One region of the Pseudodesulfovibrio piezophilus C1TLV30 genome, then DNA from elsewhere that is predicted to be linked to it. Evidence: predicted binding sites of a transcription regulator. Region 1 holds the regulator's gene; each other region holds the start of a gene.
The links. Region 1 encodes sigma-54, which starts transcription at its own class of promoters, with help from an activator protein. Its sites were predicted from a motif close to CTGGCACGGNNNNTGCTT; they were not measured.

Region 1 (5,998 bases):
TTGAATCCTGCTTTAAAATTAATTCAGCAATTTTAGCAGACATACTCGAAGGAAGCCCATCAATACAGAAAAAACCCAAATCTTCGAAGACCTTGAGTGCTGTACTTTTGCCGGAACCAGAAATACCTGTAACGACAACAACGGGAAAAGAATTGTGGGAAATCAAGAAATCATCCTAAAAGACCTTAAACATCTTGGAGAAGTTGCCATAACTCATCATGAGATTCAGTCTCAATAAAACGTTTTCGAAAAGCCTCATCCTTAAGAATGCGTGAGATTTGGGCCAATATACGAAGGTGCATACCAGCACTATTCTCAGGTGCAAGAACAAGGAAAAAGATTGAGCATGGCTTATGATCAAGGGCTTCAAATTCGACCCCTTGGAGACTTCGTCCCACAGCGATAACAACCTTCTCGATATTTTCAAGTTTGCCGTGAGGAATGGCTATCCCGTCACCAATGCCGGTTGTTCCCAGGCTCTCACGTTCAAGAAGGACACGAACCGCTTGGTCCGTGTCCATCTCAGGATATGCTTCGCCAATAGGGGCGAGAAGTTCTGTCAAAGCCTCAGATTTTGTATCAGAGGCGAGATTGAAAAGAACGAAATTCTTTTCTAAATAATCACCGAGTTTCATAATTTAATTACCAGGGTCGATTAATCCGTAATCGCCATTCTTTCGCTTATAAATTACATTAACATCCTCAGTTTCCGCATTCAGAAAAACGAGGAATTCATTATCAAACGTGTTTAATTGCTCCGCAGCCTCATCTATTGACATTGGCTTTGCTTCGTAACTATCAGTGCCAACAATTGTAGGTATATGTTCTCCTGTCACATCGTCATATGAAAAGAAGTTCATTTGAACCTTATTGCCACGAGCCTGCTTGCTTCTATTCTTGACCTTTTCACGCATTCTACGCAGTTGAGCCTCAAGCTTATCCAAAACCATGTCAATGGTAGAATACATATCTTCTGAATCTTCATATGCAGAGATATGAATGTTGTCAGCATTCAAAATAACATCAGCCTTGTGCCGAAACTTTTCTACTAAAAGATTGACTTGGAGATCTGCTTCGGAGTCGGGAACGAACTTACCTATCTTTTCAAATCTCTTTTGTGCATAACCCTTCAAATGGTCAGACGGCTCAAAATTCTTGAAAGTGAAGCTTATGTTCATACACTACCTCCTGTTCAAAAGGTGAAAGAAACTGAACTTAGAAATATTGTTTACGCTTTGAAGAAGATGCAATTCCCATTGCTGAACGGTACTTGGCAACAGTACGTCGAGCTATATTAACATCAAGCTCATCCTTAAGAATTTCACCAATTTTTTCATCACTTAACGGTCTTTTAGTATCTTCGTTCGCTATCATTTTTTTGATGAGTGCCTTAACACTTTCTGAACCGACTTGCGAACCATCATTCAAATCCAATGCGCTGTTGAAGAAAAATTTCAACTCAAAGATACCATGAGGAGTCGAAACATATTTACTTGTGGTAATCCGACTCACGGTGGATTCATGCATTTCGATATCTTCAGCAACTTCCTTAAGAATTAAAGGCCTGAGTTTTGTAACTCCTTCTTCAAAAAAACCTCTTTGAAATCGTACGATGCTGTCGACTACTTTATACAACGTTCTCTGCCTCTGGTACAGACTTTTCATCAACCACGCGGCAGAACGCATCTTTTCCTGAAAATAATCTTTTTCCTTATCCGCAACATCCCGCATAGTGTCCATGTAAAATGAATTCATCTGCAATCGAGGCATCCCATCCTCATTAAGGATAATCACAAATTCATCACCGTACTTGTATACAAAGACATCAGGACTTACATAGTGAGGTTCTGTACTGGAAAAATTGGTCCCAGGCATAGGATCCAACGTCTGCATTAAATCAAGATAACTCTTGAGGTCTTCCATGGAAATTTTAAATTTCCTAGCTAAGGGCTTATAACGGTTTTTTTCGAGATCTTCCAGATGGTCCTTAACCAAGGAGAACAGAATAGGATCATCAAGCCCTAAAACATCCATTTGCACGAGAAGACATTCTTGTGGCGTTCGAGCAGCCACACCAACAGGGTCCAACCGCTGGAGTCGCAAAATCACAGCTTCAATTTCTTCATCCGAAGCATCGACCATGCTCATAATTTCTTCATTAGTGGCCTGAAGATAGCCATTATGGTCAAGATTACCGATAATGATTTCACCGATAGCAATTTCTGATTCTGAGAAATTAGACAATCTCATTTGCCAGCTCATATGCCCATCCAGTGAGGGTTTTGAGGCAAGCCGAGCCTCAAAAGAAAGTCCTTCTTCAGGTACCTCGGAATCACGTGCCGACGCCTGCTTAGAAGTACTTGAGAATTCTCCCAAATAATTTTCCCAATCAGCTGTCCGCACAAGCTCTTCTTCTGCTTGAGATTCAGTTAACTCCTCTTTCTCTCGGATTTCTGTCTCAATTTCTGTTTCTTCCAGAAAAGGGTTTTCCAGAAGTTCCTGTTGAACAGTTTCCAAAAGCTCAAGGCGAGAAAGTTGCAACAGCTTTATGGCCTGCTGCAACTGGGGAGTCATGACCAGTTGCTGAGAAAGCTTGAGTTGTTGTCTGAGTTCAAGTCCCATATTATGAAGCCTTAAAGACTAAACAAGATCTATATTTCAAGTTATATTCTTCTACATTAATAGTTTTTTTACTACATCTCGCTGCTACTATGCCACAGCGAAAATCTGTAAGCAAGCCATTCCTTGAGTAATATATTGTAACTATTGGATTAATGAGAAAGAGAAAATGATATGAAAGAAGTGTACCAATGTTTACGGTATGTGTAAATCATCAATGAGTTGAAAGGCACAAAAAAAAGAAATCAAAGACGAAAATCCTCACCGAGATAGATTTGACGAGCTCGACTGTCTTGCACGATAATATCTGGAGTCCCTTCGAGAATAACAGTCCCCTCGTAGACAAGATATGCTCTATCACAAATATTCAATGTTTCTCTAACATTATGATCAGAAATAAGAATCCCTATCCCCATGCTTTTCAGAACGGAAATGATATCCTGAATATCAATAACAGCAATAGGGTCAACACCGGCAAAAGGCTCATCCAACAAAATAAATTTCGGATCCATTATGAGCGCTCTTGCAATTTCCAAGCGACGTCTTTCCCCTCCTGAAAGAAACATGGCTGCTTGATCCGCAAGTTTGCTGATAGTGAACATCTCCATCAACTCTTCAGCTCTTTTTTTCTGAGCCTTGGAACTCAAAGACGTCTGTTCAAGTATTATTTCGAGATTCTGACGAACTGATAGTTTTTTAAAAATAGAATTTTCCTGAGGAAGATAACTCACCCCAAGCCGAGCCCGCTCATGCAAAGGTTTATTCGTCAGAGCTTTCCCCGACAAAGAAACCTGCCCAGTATTTGGCTTAACAATCCCAACAAGCATATAAAAAGTAGTTGTTTTACCTGCACCATTTGGCCCAAGCAATCCAACGACTTCTTGTGGATTCAGTTCCAGATTTATGCCGTGTACAACTTCCTTTTGGCCGTACCTTTTGGACAGATTTGTTGCTATCAAACCATCAGACATTATTGCACCTTGACACTGTCAGGGGTCATAAAAACAGCCTGTACTCTCTTGCCATTTCCACCAACAACCTCACTTCGATTTTCCTTGGCGTAAAAATTAATGACGTCACCTGTTAAACTGTTAGGACCATCCTGTAATTGAGGATTATCTTCCATCCGAAGCACTTGACGACTGACAAAATAAATCAACTTGCCACATGATCCTCGTGAACGCCCTTTTTGGGCTTTCACACTCCCTTCTGCTACGATTTTATCAATACTGTCAGCCGAAAATTTTTTATCAGAGCTCGAAGCAAGGTATGCAGACAATTTATGGGCCCAAAGAGTTAAATCACCATGTTCAGCAACGACATTTCCAACAAAAGAAACCATCTTCCCACTCTCATCATAAATCATGCGTTCTGAAGATATCTTGATAGGAACTCTTCCCGGAGTGACACCAAATGCACTTGGTGAAAAAGGAGCTTCTGCTTGAACGTCGGCCTTGACTTCACCTTCCCCACTGGGAGGTAAAGGTATTGAAGAAACTACGATATCTTTCTCATTTTCCTGCTTCATCTGGGCCGGTGCCAAAAAACGCATATGAGAATATCCAAGAGCATCCTTCTCGTCATGTGCGGTGGCATTGAGGTCGAAGACGGCCCCCCAATTCCCTTCAACAAAATCAACTTTGACTTTCTGTCCTTTTAACAAGGTGACTCTGTGTTTACTCTGAGCAGTTCTCTTGGCTCGAACATTCAAATTCTGAGTGGCTTCACGGATTTCCCCCCACCCATCGGCGTAAACCGAAGATGCAGCAACCATGATGCAGACACAAAAAATTATGGAGAGGGAAATACGTTTCATAGAAAACACACCATATCTCTATTTATTAAGGGACATACCACTATATTTTTGGGGAGAGAATAAGGCCTCGACCCCGCCAGCTGCGATGAGTTCGCGACTAATCAGATCAATTTCAACGGCTGCACCAGTCAATGTCATATCAGGTCTACGAACAATGACGCCACCTTTAAGGTAGACCTTATGCATGGCACCAACATAATCGAGATGTTGAGCAAGCAATTCAATATCACCAAACCGGCCCGTCACATTATCATATAAGGTCAGATTATCATTGGATTGATCAACATCGCCAAGATCAGCCTTGACATAGACTTCTTGTCGATCTTCGCCATAAAAAGCTGTCAATTGGGGATGCTCAACGCCAATGAGTTTTCTTTCCTGATTGTACTGAGCTTTTTTTGCAAGCAACTTCCACGTCATAGCCCCCTGCTTTCCTTGGACCAGTTCTATATCTTGCGCTACAATATCTGATTGATCCAAAATTTCATCTCGACTGCCACCTCCCGAAGCTTTTTCTGGAGTGACAAGAATATCGGTGAAAAAAGTCTCCTTGATAGCTATCCCCAAGAGCAAACCAAGAGCAAAAATGAGTATAAAGAAAAGCGCAGAACGCCTTTTCATCTAGTCTACCCACCGCTTCATGGCATCTTCAAATAAGCCACGAGCTTTGAGAATATAGCTAATGGCTTCACGAACCGCACCATGGCCTCCACGCTTAGTAGAGACCCAATCTGCAATCTCAAGAACTTCGGGCATGGCATTGGACACACTCATCGCGAGTCCGGCATATTTCATTACTCCGAGGTCAATCCAGTCATCTCCAATAAATGCAGCTTCAGATGGCTTTATTCCTATTTTATCACACATTTCAATCAAGTAAGGAACTTTTCGATGATTGCCAGCATAATAATGCTTAATACCAAGCTCAGAGATTCTTTTTTCAACCGGAGGTTGATCCAACCCGGTGATAACACCAATTTCAAGCCCTGCCGTCTGGGCGAGTTTGATACCGAGACCATCCTGAACATTAAACCGTTTCATGACCATACCTTCATTGGTATAGTACAAACCTCCATCTGTTAAAACCCCATCAACATCAAGCACAAGCAATTTTATATTCTGGGCAAGCTTGAAAGCACGATCAGCCATTATTCAACTCCCAAAGAGCCTTGAGGCGGGTGAGGAGAGCCTCCACAGCATCAAGTGGCAAACTGTTCGGCCCATCACATTTTGCATTATCCGGATCAGGGTGGCACTCCATAAAAACCCCGTTTGCACCGGCGGCAACTGCAGCCGAAGCCAAAACAGGAATATATTCCCGCTGCCCTCCAGAGGCCTTGCCAAGCCCCCCCGGCAACTGGACCGAATGGGTTGCATCAAAAACTACTGGCACATCAAATTTTCGCATTTCAGGAATGGAGCGCATGTCTACAACCAAATTATTGTATCCATACGTTACCCCACGCTCTGTCAGCCAAATATTTTCATTACCCGAGGCCCGTAGCTTATTCACGACATTTTCCATATCCCAAGGAGCAAGGAATTGGCCTTTTTTCACATTAA
Region 2 (5,998 bases), 1.0 Mb from region 1:
AAGTATATGCGGCTGAATTCGCTGACCGGCCGCAGCAGCAGAGCACCGATGACCGGGCCTGCCAGAGAACCGCGGCCACCGATAAGGGCGATGAAGGCGAGTTCGAATGACAGATCGAGGGTCATGACGCTTTTGGGGTAGATAAACAGGGTCAACTGGGCGAGGAACGTTCCGGCCAAGGCCGTGAGAAAGGCGGACAACGCCGTGGCCGCCACTTTACAGGATGCGACATTCACCCCCAGAGCCTGGGCCGCTTCCGGTTCTTCTCCGCCTGCCTTGAGGTAGTATCCGAATTTGGAACGTGAGATGTAATAGGTCAATCCCAGCACCACTATCAGCATGATGAGGGCTATGTAATAATACGGTTCCTTGGATGAGAATTGGAATGCCCAGAATCCGGCTTCCTCTGTGGGCAGTGGGGGGATGTTCAATCCTCTGGGACCATTGAGCTTGAAGGGGCCGATTGTGTCGATATTCTCGACAATAACCCGCATACCCTCAAGGAAGGCCATGGTGGACAGGGCAAAGTATGCCCCGCGCATTTTCAGGGTTGGTTTGCCGATGAGGTAACCGACAATGGCGGCCAGAACCCCACCGATCAGCATGCCGAGCCAGGGGCTGATTCCGTATTGGAGCCAGAGGACTGTCGAAGTGTATGCTCCTATACCCACGAAGACTGCATGGCCGAGGGGCAGGACGCCTGCAAAGCCTCCTACCAGGTTCCAGGTCGTGGTCATGTAGGCATAGAGAAAGAGCATAATCAGGATATGCAGATATGTCGGGCTTTGGAGTACCTGTGGCAGCGCGAATGCTGCCAGCCCCAGCCCCATGAGGCAATTTCGTTTCAATTGGTGTTGTGTCATGCTTTGCTCGAATGTTTGCTTACCAGTCGTTCTTTTGGCCGAAGAGTCCTGAGGGCTTGACGAAAAGCACGAGCAGGAACAGTCCGTAGACGATGGCTTCTGTCCAGGTGGAAGTCATGTAGATGGGGCCGATGGACTCGACCAGTCCGACTATGACGCCGCCGATGAGTGCTCCCCAGATAGACCCTAGACCGCCGAGAACGACGATGACGAATGATTTGACGTCAAAAGGAATACCTACTGTGGGATACACGTTGTAAAAGGGGGTCATAACGGCCCCTGCAATCCCGGCAACGGCCGTGCCGATGCCGAATGCGACGTTGAAAATTTTCCACTGATTGATGCCCATCAAGCTGGCTGCATCGCGATCCAGGCTTGTGGCCCGGATAGCGCGCCCCATGCGGGTTTTCTGAAGAAACCAGGCGAGTCCGCCAGCCGTGGCGACTGCCGTGGCAGCACCATAGAGTTTTGGTACGGAGATGAATATTTCGCCAAAGCTGAGCATCTGTCCCTTGAGAGGGTTGGGTGCCAGCGCCCTGTAATCGGGGCCGAAAAGCAGCAGGGCGAGGTTGTCCAAAACATACCACATGCCTGTAGTGACCACGATGACGGTTATCGGTTCGCGAACATCACGTTCTGCAATGAAGATGGGGCGGATGAGCAGGTTCTGCATCAGGTACCCGAACATGAACATGATTGGAACAATGATGACCATTGCCAGATAGGGATGCAGTCCGGTCAGAGAAACGACCCAGTACGAGACGAACATGCCGACCATGATGAAGGAGCCGTGCGCAAAGTTGATGACTTTGAGGACGCCGAAGATGAGGGTCAGACCCAAAGCGACCAAGCCGTATATAAGACCCATGAGTACACCATTGATGCAATCCTGGGCGAAGAAAACCAAGTCCATGAAAGACTCCCGCTGGTTGACGGATCAGGGCTTCGTCCGAAGCCCTGATCCGTATGGATTGACTTTATTTTGTGGGCATGGGGAAGACAGGGGAGTAACCGGCACGGCGTGCAGCCTTGGGCCACACGGTGATCCGCTCAAGCCCTTTTCCGATGTCATTGATCTGGACAACGGCCAGCGCGGCGTTTTCATTCTGACCGGTTTCATCGAATTTCACGGAATCATAGGTCACGATCATACCACGGCCTGTTTTGTAGTCGGTTTCCGCCAGAGCTTTGCGAATTGCATCAGGCTCCAGGGATCCGGCCCGTTCCAGGGCATCGGCCAGCATGTACATGGAGATATAGGCATCCACGGCTTCACCTGTCAGGTTGTTGCCGTAGCGTTCCTTGTATTTGGCATTAACTTCCTTTGCCCCAGCTTTGTTGACGTCGGCTTCCCATTCGACAATATCGAAGATGTATTTGGCATTGTCGCCGCAGCCAGACATGAAGGTCGGGTCGGCATGCCCTCCTCCGGAACCGATGATCACCTTGGGGCTGACTTTGTAGTCCGCCAGGGTGTTGGTCAGGAGGATGGCGTCTGCAGCGTTGGAGACCAGCATCAGAACATCGGGATGGGCGCGACGGATCTTGTTGACGACCGGAGTCAGGTCTGTGGCGGAAGAAGGATACGGTTCATCCAGGACCACTTTGTAGCCGGAGGCTTCGGCAAGCTTTCTCCACTGGGAAGCAAAACCGGTCCCCCAGTCGCCGTTTTCGTAAACAAAGGCCACGGTGGACAGCTTCTCGCCAAATTCCTTTTCCATGTCCTTGAGGAAAGCGAACTGATCGCGGGTCCACCAGGAATCCTTGGCAGCAATCCTGAAGACGTTCTTGAATCCTCGCTCCGTGATGGTATCGCGGACGGATACGGGCACGATGTAGGGGATGCCATATCGTTCGGCAACAGCTGTGGACGGGTAGGTGACGCCGGAGTTCCATGCGCCAGTGAGGACATGGACATTTTCCGTGTTGATGAAGCGCTCGGCCTCTGTCACGCCGACATTGGGGTCGGACTTGGAATCAGCATAAAGCAATTCGATTTTGGCTCCGCCCAGGGATTTGATACCCCCGGCAGCGTTGATTTCCTCAACAGCCATTTCCCGAGCTTGTTTTCCCTGCTGGCCGACCGACGCGGAGGGACCGGACAAGGGAAGGATGTTTCCAACTTTGACAGTGGTTTGGGCAAAAGCCAGTGACGGCAGGACCAGGCTCATTGCAAGCCCCAGTACCAGCAAGTAAATCCGTTTCATTCTCTCTCTCCTGATAGCTAAACGTTTACTTATTTAGAAATTGCTACGAATCCCTCTTCCATGATGGAGAGGGCTTTTTCCACTTGTTCCTCGGTGATGACCAAGGGCATCAGGGTGCGGATGACGTTCCCGTAGTTGCCGCATGAAAGGAGAATCAAGCCTCTCTCCAGGCAGTATGCGACCAGTTCACGGGTCTTGTCCGCAGCGGGTTCTTTGGTTTCTCTTGAGTGGACCAGCTCCAGTGCGAGCATGGGACCCTTGCCACGCACATCGCCGATGATGGGGAACTTGTCCATCAGTCCTTCGAATTTGGTGCGGAGGGTTTCTCCCAGTTTTTCAGCAACGGCCAGGAGGTTGTCTTCCTCAATGGTTTCAATGGCAGCCAGCGAGGCTGCTGCGCACACAGGGTTGCCACCGTACGTGCCTCCCAGCCCCCCAACCTGCGGAGCATCCATCAGCTCAGCTTTGCCGACCACGGCGGATATTGGCATGCCACCGCCCATTGATTTGGCCACGGTGGTCAGGTCAGGAACAACACCCCAATGTTCCATGGCGAGCATCCGTCCGGTGCGACCAAAGCCACTTTGGATTTCATCAGCGATGAATACGATGTCGTTTTCTTCGCAGATAGCTTTGAGTTTGGCGTAGTATTCCTTGGGAGGAGTAATGAATCCGCCTTCGCCAGAGACCGGTTCGACAATCAGGCAGGCAATATTTTCGGGGGCAGATTGGCCGATAAACATTTTGCTCAGGGCGTCTGCACATCCCACATCGCAGGAAGGGTATTCCCGACCGATGGGGCAGCGATAACAGTAGGCGTGGGGAATCCGGTATATCTCGGGGGCAAAGGGACCAAATCCGAACTTGTATGGCTTGACCTTACTGGTCAGGGACATGGTGAGCAGTGTGCGGCCGTGAAATGAGTTTTCGAAGACCACAACACCCTGCTTGCCCGTGGCTTTTCGCGATATCTTGATCGCATTTTCCACTGCTTCGGCCCCACTATTGAAAAGGGCTGCCCGCTTCTCGAAATTACCTGGCGCTATCTTGATAAGCTTCTCGGCAAGGGAAATATACCCTTCATACATGACGATATGAAAGCAGGAGTGGAGCAGTTTGTCCGCCTGCTCCTTGATCGCGGCAACGACTCGGGGGCTGTTGTGTCCGATGTTGACAACACCAATTCCTCCGGCGAAATCGATATATTCACGCCCTTCGATATCCGTAATTACCGCCCCTTCGGCCTTGGCTGCGATAATCTTTGTGGCGTTGAATACTCCTGGAGGGACTGCCTTTGCACGTCTTGACAAAACGTCTTGCGATGATTGTGTCATGTGAATTCCTTTCTCGAATATTGAAATTAACGATGGTTTTGTTCTGTCACCAATATGTTTCAGAGAGCAAAGGGTGTGCCTTGGAATATTTATTGTTATATTATGGTGATTTATAAGAGAATGTCTTTGGGTTTCCTTTTAACGCGATTCGTTAGTGAATCGGAAATGGGGAATTTTTGCTTAAAAGGTGATTCATGTATGAATCACTGGCGTCGTTTAAGACAAGAATGGTTGATTTGTTGAGAGAGTGTCCAGATTCAAATACGGAATATTTATACTTTATATATAATAATTTCAGCTAGTTGATCAGTTTTTATAAAATATTGACTGGGGTTTTTTAGGGTGATTCATAAATGAATCAAAATGCAGGTCAGGCGTTTTCTTTTGGAGGGCGGATACCGTGTTTCTTCAACTTGCGAACTACGGTGGGTTGACTGACGCCGAGGTAGGAGGCCATTTCCCGAGTACCGGAACAAAAGGTTCTCACTTTGGCGAGCATTTTACGTTCGACTGAGTCTATGGCCTGGGGCAAGGTGATATTTTCCGTTTCCTTGGGAATGGAAGAGTCTGTCTTGAGCAGATCGAAGAGAAATTCATCCAGGATCGGTTCATCACTCATCACCACGCCTTTACGAATAAGTCCCTTCAATTCACGTACATTACCGGGAAAAGGGTAGCGCTGTAGCTGATCAAAGAGTTTTGGGGTGATGCGTTTATCCGTGCTGTATTTCGTATTGCATTGCCGGAGAATCATAGCGACCAGTTCAAAGAGGTCTTCGGGGCGTTCTCGCAGGGGAGGGATGGAGACAGTGAAGGTGTTGAGCCGATAGAGGAGGTCTTTGCGGAAGCGTTTGGACAGGACCATGGCGTCGAGGTCCCTGTTGGTCGCGGCAATGATGTTGCATTTGAGTTGCTTGGGTTTACTCGCTCCCAGTGGAAAATATTCGCGTTCATCAAGACATTTGAGCAGTTTTGCCTGGCTTGCCAAGGGGGTTTCCCCCACTTCATCGAGAAACAGAGTGCCATCTTCCGCGAGTTCGATGAGACCGACTCGTCCTGTCTCCACCGCACCGGTGAAAGCGCCTTTTTGATACCCGAACAGTTCGGCTTCGAAAAGCGAATCTGGCAGGGCGGCACAGTTGACGGAGATGAATGGTTTCTGTTTGTTGGGACCACTTTTATGAATGAATTTCGCCAGTAACCCTTTCCCTGTGCCGGATTCGCCAAGCAATAACAGAGTTGTCGCTTCCAGTTTGGAGAGTCGTAAACAGGTGCTCAAAACCTGACGCATGGACTTTGATTCGGCAACCACGCCGCCATGGCGGAATTCAAGCATGGTCAGGTCGTCCAATTCTTCCCGCACCTTGGCCTGGAGTCGCCGGGCTTGTTCCAGATTTTCACGCAACATGTTCAGATCCGTGATGTCACGCTCGTTGACCACGACCAGAAAGAGGTTGCCATGATCATCAAATGCAGGGGTTCCGGTGACCAGAAGTTGTTTTCCAGTGCTTTTGATATGTTGAATGATCGTATGCTGCTGGCCTGTTTCCATGACATGCAGGGTTACAGCATCATCTATGATACCGTCATCAAG
Region 3 (5,998 bases), 1.7 Mb from region 1:
GGGGTGAAAGAACCGAGGTGTCGCGAATTATAATGCAGTGATGGTGAGTTGTTTGGGAATCGGTGGCATGGCCCCGGATTGCCCGCAAACATGGGCGGCCACTCGAGTGGCATAGCGATTGATCGTGTCCAGGTTGTGCCCGTGCAGTGAAGCAAGGGCAACGGCAGCAGTAAAAGAATCTCCGGCACCGATTGTATCCACCACACGAGTCGGGACTCCAGGTAGGTCTGAGAGCGCGTCTTCGGTCATGAGCAGGCTGCCGTTCTCTCCTCGTGTGAGGACGAGCAGCTCCAGAGCGTACTGCGCGCGCAGGAGTTCAAGGGCGTCTGTCTCATCTGTCGGCAAGGAGAACATGGCCTTGAGAATGTGCAACTCTTCGTCATTGATCTTGAGGACATTCGCCAGAGCCAGGGAGTCCTGTATCAGCGTGGGAGAGTAAAAATTCTGCCGTAGATTGATGTCAAAAATTCTCAGAGCTTGTGGTGCAGAGCGCAAGAGATCGGTGATGGCAGTGCGAGATGTTTCGGAGCGCTGAGCAAGGGTACCGAAACAGATAATGTCTGCGGAGGTCGCACGGTGCCGGGTCAATGTGCTGAAATTCAGATAATCCCAGGCAACATTATCGGGAAAAAGATAGGTGGCGACTCCTTGGGCATCAATGACGGCATTGACGGTGCCGGTCGGAGCAAAGGGATGTCGGGATATGCAGCTTGTTTCAAGGCCGCTGCGTTCGAGTACTTCCAGGGTTTCCTCTCCCAAATCGTCATCCCCGATAGAGGATACGGGGATGCCAAGGCCTCCCAAGGCGTTGATGTGATAGGCGAAATTTGCTGGTGCACCGCCAAGTTTTCGTCCGCTGGGTAGAATGTCCCACAGGATTTCACCCAAACCGAGAGCACAGAAGGGAGCCATCTTTATTTGACCCGCTCGACAATGGCGCGGAGTTTGGCTTCAGTCAACATACGCAGAGCATCGGAAGTGGGGCGTGAGCCTGTTTTTTCAAGCAGGGTGATATAATTGTCCAAAGCGGGTTCCAAGAGCGAATGATCCGGTCCCAAAGAAGATTCATAGGCAGCGAGGCCTTGCTCATAGAGGGATGCAGCCTCTGCTTCATGACCGGTTTTGTCCAGAAAGAGTGCCAGATTGCATAAGGATTGGGCTGTCTCTGGGTGGTCCTCTCCGTAGGTCGACCGACGTACTTCAAGGCTTTCTCGAAAGTGATTTTCTGCGGCATTTTCATGACCAAGCTCATCCTGAAGCAGGCCTACCATGTTGAGGTCTGCGGCCACTTCCGGGTGATTGTTTCCATAGATATCACGGTTTATTTCCAGAGATCGTTCTGCCAGGCGAAGCGCTTCTTCCGGCTTGTTCATGGCCTCATAAAGCAAGGCAAGATTACTCAGACAGGCGGCTATGGAGGGATGTCCATCGCCATGGGTTTGAGTCAGGACTCTCAGGCATTCCTTGAAGGTTGTTTCCGCTTCGTTCCATTTGCCGAGAGCCTGGCGGACTACCGCCAGACTGTTGAGGATGGGAGCGGTGATTGGGTTTTTATCAGTGAAAATTTCCTTTTGCAGTTCCAGGCATCCCGCAAATGCGGTTTCGGCCCGCTCATGGTCTTGCCCTGCCCAGAGAACGTTTCCCAGCCCTTCCAGGTCGGCACAAATGTCAGGATGCTGCCGTCCCTTGAGAGCCACGTCCACAGCCAACGCATGATCCAGCAGATCAGCGGCCTCGCTGTGACGATTTTGATAATGGAGAGAGAATCCGGCCTGGTGTAATACCCTGTTAGCCGCCGCGCTTGTGATTCCGAGATCCGTGACTAGTGTGCGGCAGGCCATGACATGGGGCATGAGCCACTCAACTGTCGGCCAATTGGCTGGTTCTGCATCGGGAAGGACGAGGTTGAGGGCGTAAATAGCCCTGCTTGCCCATTGAATACGTTCCTGAGACGTCATTGCTTCATGCAGGACATGCCGGACATCTTCGTGAAGTTGGAATATCTGTTCATCTGCATCGATTTTGATCAGATGTCGTGTGATCAGTGGATTAATGGTTACTGTGGCGGCGAAAAAGGCCGCAGCCGGATTGATGAGAGAAGGATTATGCGGTGTCCCTTCCACTGACAGGGCAAAATCATAGGGCAAGGGCGTTTCGGCCAGCATTGCGGCCATGTACAAGGCTTCGGCTGCTCCTGCCGCGTCTTTTTCCACTTCCTTGACAGCGTTCAGGATTTCCTTGGCGGAACGTGGGAATATATCGGTCACGGACGGGCTCCTTTGCTTTCCGGCATTGAGTGTGTCCCCTATCCGTTTTGATGCTTGAAGACAAGTCGGTGGGTCGTGATTCCCTTCCCCTTTTCAGCTGGAATGGATGTCGCTCACCATGTCAGAGTGTCTATTCGATAGAGTATCGGAAAGTCTCTAGTCAGCTCAAGAAGGGAGCCATGGGGGGTGACCGTCATCCACGACTCCCTGTGCTTGCGTCTGCCTCTGGCTATCGTTTGATGCTGATTGTGGTGTTAAGCAAGGAATCGGAAGTGGTGATGACCTTGGTGTTTGCCTGGTATCCGCGTTGGGTGATAATCATGGTCGCGAACTCTTCCGCCAGGTCCACATTGCTCGTTTCCAGATAATTTTGCTGCATGGTGCCACGGCCGTTTTCATTGGCGACACCTTCAATTGGGTCACCGGAGGCATCGGTGGCCAGAAAGTTGGTGGAACCGGCACGACGAAGACCCCATTCACTATTGAAGCGATACATGGCGATCTGATAAAATTCTTCTGATTGTCCATTGGTAAAATGGCCTGTCAGAAATCCTTCTCGATCCACGCTCGTGGTTTCGAGGTATCCCCATGAATATCCGTTCTGGTCTTGGTACAGGGTCACGGACCCGGAGTCATAATCCGTTGTAGATCGCGCATCCCGTTCTGCCAGATTGGCCATTCCTGCGAGGGCTGCCGTATTCGTCCCGACGGACGCGGCCCCTCCGGCTCCCGATGTCCAGGTTCCGGTACTGGATGAAAGACCAAAGTCGTAGGCGATAGTCTGAGCAGCTCCAATGGCCGCGCCTTCGCTTCCAAAAGTGTAGTCGAATTCTGGTCTGCCGTCTTCACTGAAGCTGGCCTGCCCCCAGGAAGACAGGCTCTTGCCGCCGGCCCCGCTGGAAGCATTCAGTGCAAATGCCGAATGGTCCACCAACTCGCCGGATGCGTTGAAAGTCAGAATACCGAGTCCTGCCAGTCCGGCTGCCGAAGTCCCATATGCGCTGGAACCGTCAGAAGATGCGGGCATGGCGATCAGATATTCCCAATAGGTGAAACCGGAGGAGGCATTGGAGATTGCATTGGAGTCCACCGGGTCGAAGTAGATTGTCATATCCTGTTCATTCCCGTCTTCGTCATAGACATTCAAACTCGTTGAATAGGCGGGCAGGTTATTGCCGAAAGGAGATGAGGCATTTTCATTACTACTGGCGTCGTATGCTTCGAGCATGGCGAAAAAGGGGTTGCTGGAGCTGCTGTATGTATCGCCAGCCATTGCATCAAGGTTGGTAACCATCTGGACGCTGGATGTGGCCAGAGGTTCGGACCTGATCAACCGGGTCGCTACACCATCGACAACAATATCCTCATAGGGGAGTTGCACGTCCGAAGCTGCTGCCGCCACTTCTCCGGTTTCCCTGTCAACGGCATACCCTTGCAGACGATATCCCTGTGGATTGACGAGGTATGCTTCATTGTCAAAGCGGAATGCCCCTGCCCGAGTATAATAGGAAGAGTCAGAACTGCTTCCGGTTCCGTTTGCATCGCGAATTCCGAAGAATCCATTGCCTGTGATGGCGAGGTCAGTGACCGTGTTCGAGCTTTCGAGCGCGCCTTCTTCGAAGACATTGCGAATTTCTCCCATGCCCACGCCCATGCCTATCTGGCTCGCATACTTGGCACCGGATTGATACTCTGCTCCGCCTCCTGCCATCTGTTTGCTGATCAGATCAGCGAAGAGGGCATCGGATTTCTTGTATCCGATTGTGTCGACATTGGCGAGGTTGTTACTGACGACCTGCATACGGTCGCCATGGGCAATGACACCTGTTGCGCCTATATACAAACTGGAAAAACTCATACCTGCCTCCAATCCGGCCTTAACCCGGATCTGGTTGGGAACGTCCGGGAGACCAATCCCGGCAAATATTTCCCGATTCCTTCTCGGTGTGTAAAAAGCAATCTATGTGCCAGATAAAAAAATCTTGGCAAAAAGCTTGTTTTATTAAGAAAAGTTAATGGAATATATTCCCTGTAGCCTGTTTTAAGAGAAATTCGGGAAAAAAGATCCTGTGCGAGAGAGTGCCTCTTTGCATCCATTCTTTCTTGCCATGTACCCGAAGCATGGGTAGGGTTGCCCCGACTTTGAGTCCTGTGACATGAAACCAGTAACGAACGGAGATTATGATATGAAGCGGATCACTACCCTGCTTGGAGCAACTTTGCTCGGCCTCATGCTTCTTGCCGGTTGCAATCAGCAGTCCGCAAGCATCACCATTGGCGTGGTCGACGAAGCCGCAGCCTTTCAAAAGAACCAGGCAGCAGCCAAGGCCATGACCTACCTTCAGGAACTTGGCGCACCTCTCCAGAAAAAGGCTGAAGCCGCTTATAAGGCTATGCAGGCGGAACAGAATGATGAAAACGTAGCCGCTTACAAGGCTGCCATGGGCGATTTGCAGGGCGTCATGAACGGCGAACAGCAGCGTATTGTTGCACTGATCGATGCCAAGTTCAAAGAAGTGCTTGAGAACTACCGCACGGAAAAAGGGCTGACCCTGATTCTGACCAAGGAATCTGTCGTTTCTGCAGCTGACACCGTTGATATTACCGACGATATCGTTGCCGCCATGGATAAGCTCGAACTGGACTTCTCCAAGCCTGAAGCTCCGGCTGCTCCTGAGGCAGCAACTCCTGCTCCCGAAGCTCCTGCCAAGGAAGAAGGCAAAGAATAGTTTCTGCCTCATTCGGATTATGAAATAAAAGGCCTGTTCGCAATGCGAACAGGCCTTTTATTTCATCGGGAAGGAGAAAATCAGCCTTGGCTGAAAGTCTTCATTTCTTCATGAGCTTTATCCAGTTTGACAGTAAATTCGGAAAAGTGCGTTTTGGTGGTTTCCAGGTCATTCTCTCTGGCTGAATTCTCCATGAGAAGTGCGACATCAACAAGAGGCTTGGCTCTCACCACGCCACACATGCCTTTCAACGAGTGTGCAAGTTTGGAGGCTTTCTCTGCATCGTTTTCATCCAGAGCCTGGGCCAGTGCTTTCTTGCGTTCAGGGCTGTCTTCCATGAATGCGCCCAGCAGTTCATGCGCAAGTTCTTCATCGCCAGCAAGGCTTTGCAAAAATTGATGTGAGTCGAATATCGAGTCAGTCATTATGCTCTCCATTTAATGTCTGGTATGGATGCCTGAGTGGTATCATTCCTGTTAGGTCAATGGAAGTGTTATAACGTTATATAATAAGCTCTTCGTATATTTCTTCATAATGTCTGACCACATGGGAGAGAGTGAATTTTTTTTCGATGTGTTCGCGGGCACGCCTGCCGAGCCGCTCCCGCTCCGAGGGCGACAGCCTGCAGAGGCGGAGAATGGCCTCAGCCAGTTGCTCTGCATCAGAGGGTGGAATGACTGTTCCTGTTTTCCCTACCAGGAGAGCCGAATCGCCCACATCCGTGACGATATTCACGGTTCCACATGCCATGGATTCTCCTACGACATTGGGAAAGCTCTCCCCAATGGATGATGAGACATGGATATCCATGGCTGCCATCAGGCGTGGGATATCCCGGCGTTGGCCGAGCAGACGAACGCGATCTGGGGGAAGTCCTGCTTCGGCTATCCATGCCGCAACTTCGAGGTTGTCATGGTCCATGCCGCGTCCTATCAGCAGCACAGTGGCATCGCATGACGCGACAACTCGTCCTGCGGCCATGATCATGGTTCGCTGATCCTT

Region 2: a site for sigma-54 is predicted at 4,469-4,486, ahead of gabT (4-aminobutyrate--2-oxoglutarate transaminase). Genes of this name have one in related genera too.
Region 3: a site for sigma-54 is predicted at 4,221-4,238, ahead of BN4_RS12110 (flagellar hook protein FlgE). Genes of this name have one in related genera too.

The regions. Positions count from the first base shown of each region.
Region 1 is NC_020409.1:574,354-580,351, forward strand. It holds gene rapZ (RNase adapter RapZ) at 1-166, opposite strand, end outside; gene BN4_RS02820 (PTS sugar transporter subunit IIA) at 186-635, opposite strand; gene hpf (ribosome hibernation-promoting factor, HPF/YfiA family) at 639-1,178, opposite strand; gene rpoN (RNA polymerase factor sigma-54) at 1,216-2,622, opposite strand; gene lptB (LPS export ABC transporter ATP-binding protein) at 2,865-3,590, opposite strand; gene BN4_RS02840 (LptA/OstA family protein) at 3,590-4,282, opposite strand; gene lptC (LPS export ABC transporter periplasmic protein LptC) at 4,454-5,056, opposite strand; gene BN4_RS02850 (KdsC family phosphatase) at 5,057-5,584, opposite strand; gene kdsA (3-deoxy-8-phosphooctulonate synthase) at 5,577-5,998, opposite strand, start outside.
Region 2 is NC_020409.1:3,224,377-3,230,374, forward strand. It holds gene BN4_RS14945 (branched-chain amino acid ABC transporter permease) at 1-863, opposite strand, end outside; gene BN4_RS14950 (branched-chain amino acid ABC transporter permease) at 883-1,776, opposite strand; gene BN4_RS14955 (ABC transporter substrate-binding protein) at 1,841-3,070, opposite strand; gene gabT (4-aminobutyrate--2-oxoglutarate transaminase) at 3,100-4,404, opposite strand; gene BN4_RS14965 (sigma 54-interacting transcriptional regulator) at 4,775-5,998, opposite strand, start outside.
Region 3 is NC_020409.1:2,569,875-2,575,872, forward strand. It holds gene BN4_RS12100 (carbohydrate kinase family protein) at 28-912, opposite strand; gene BN4_RS12105 (tetratricopeptide repeat protein) at 915-2,267, opposite strand; gene BN4_RS12110 (flagellar hook protein FlgE) at 2,497-4,125, opposite strand; gene BN4_RS12115 (OmpH family outer membrane protein) at 4,454-4,996, shown strand; gene BN4_RS12120 (Hpt domain-containing protein) at 5,077-5,421, opposite strand; gene BN4_RS12125 (glycosyltransferase family 4 protein) at 5,498-5,998, opposite strand, start outside.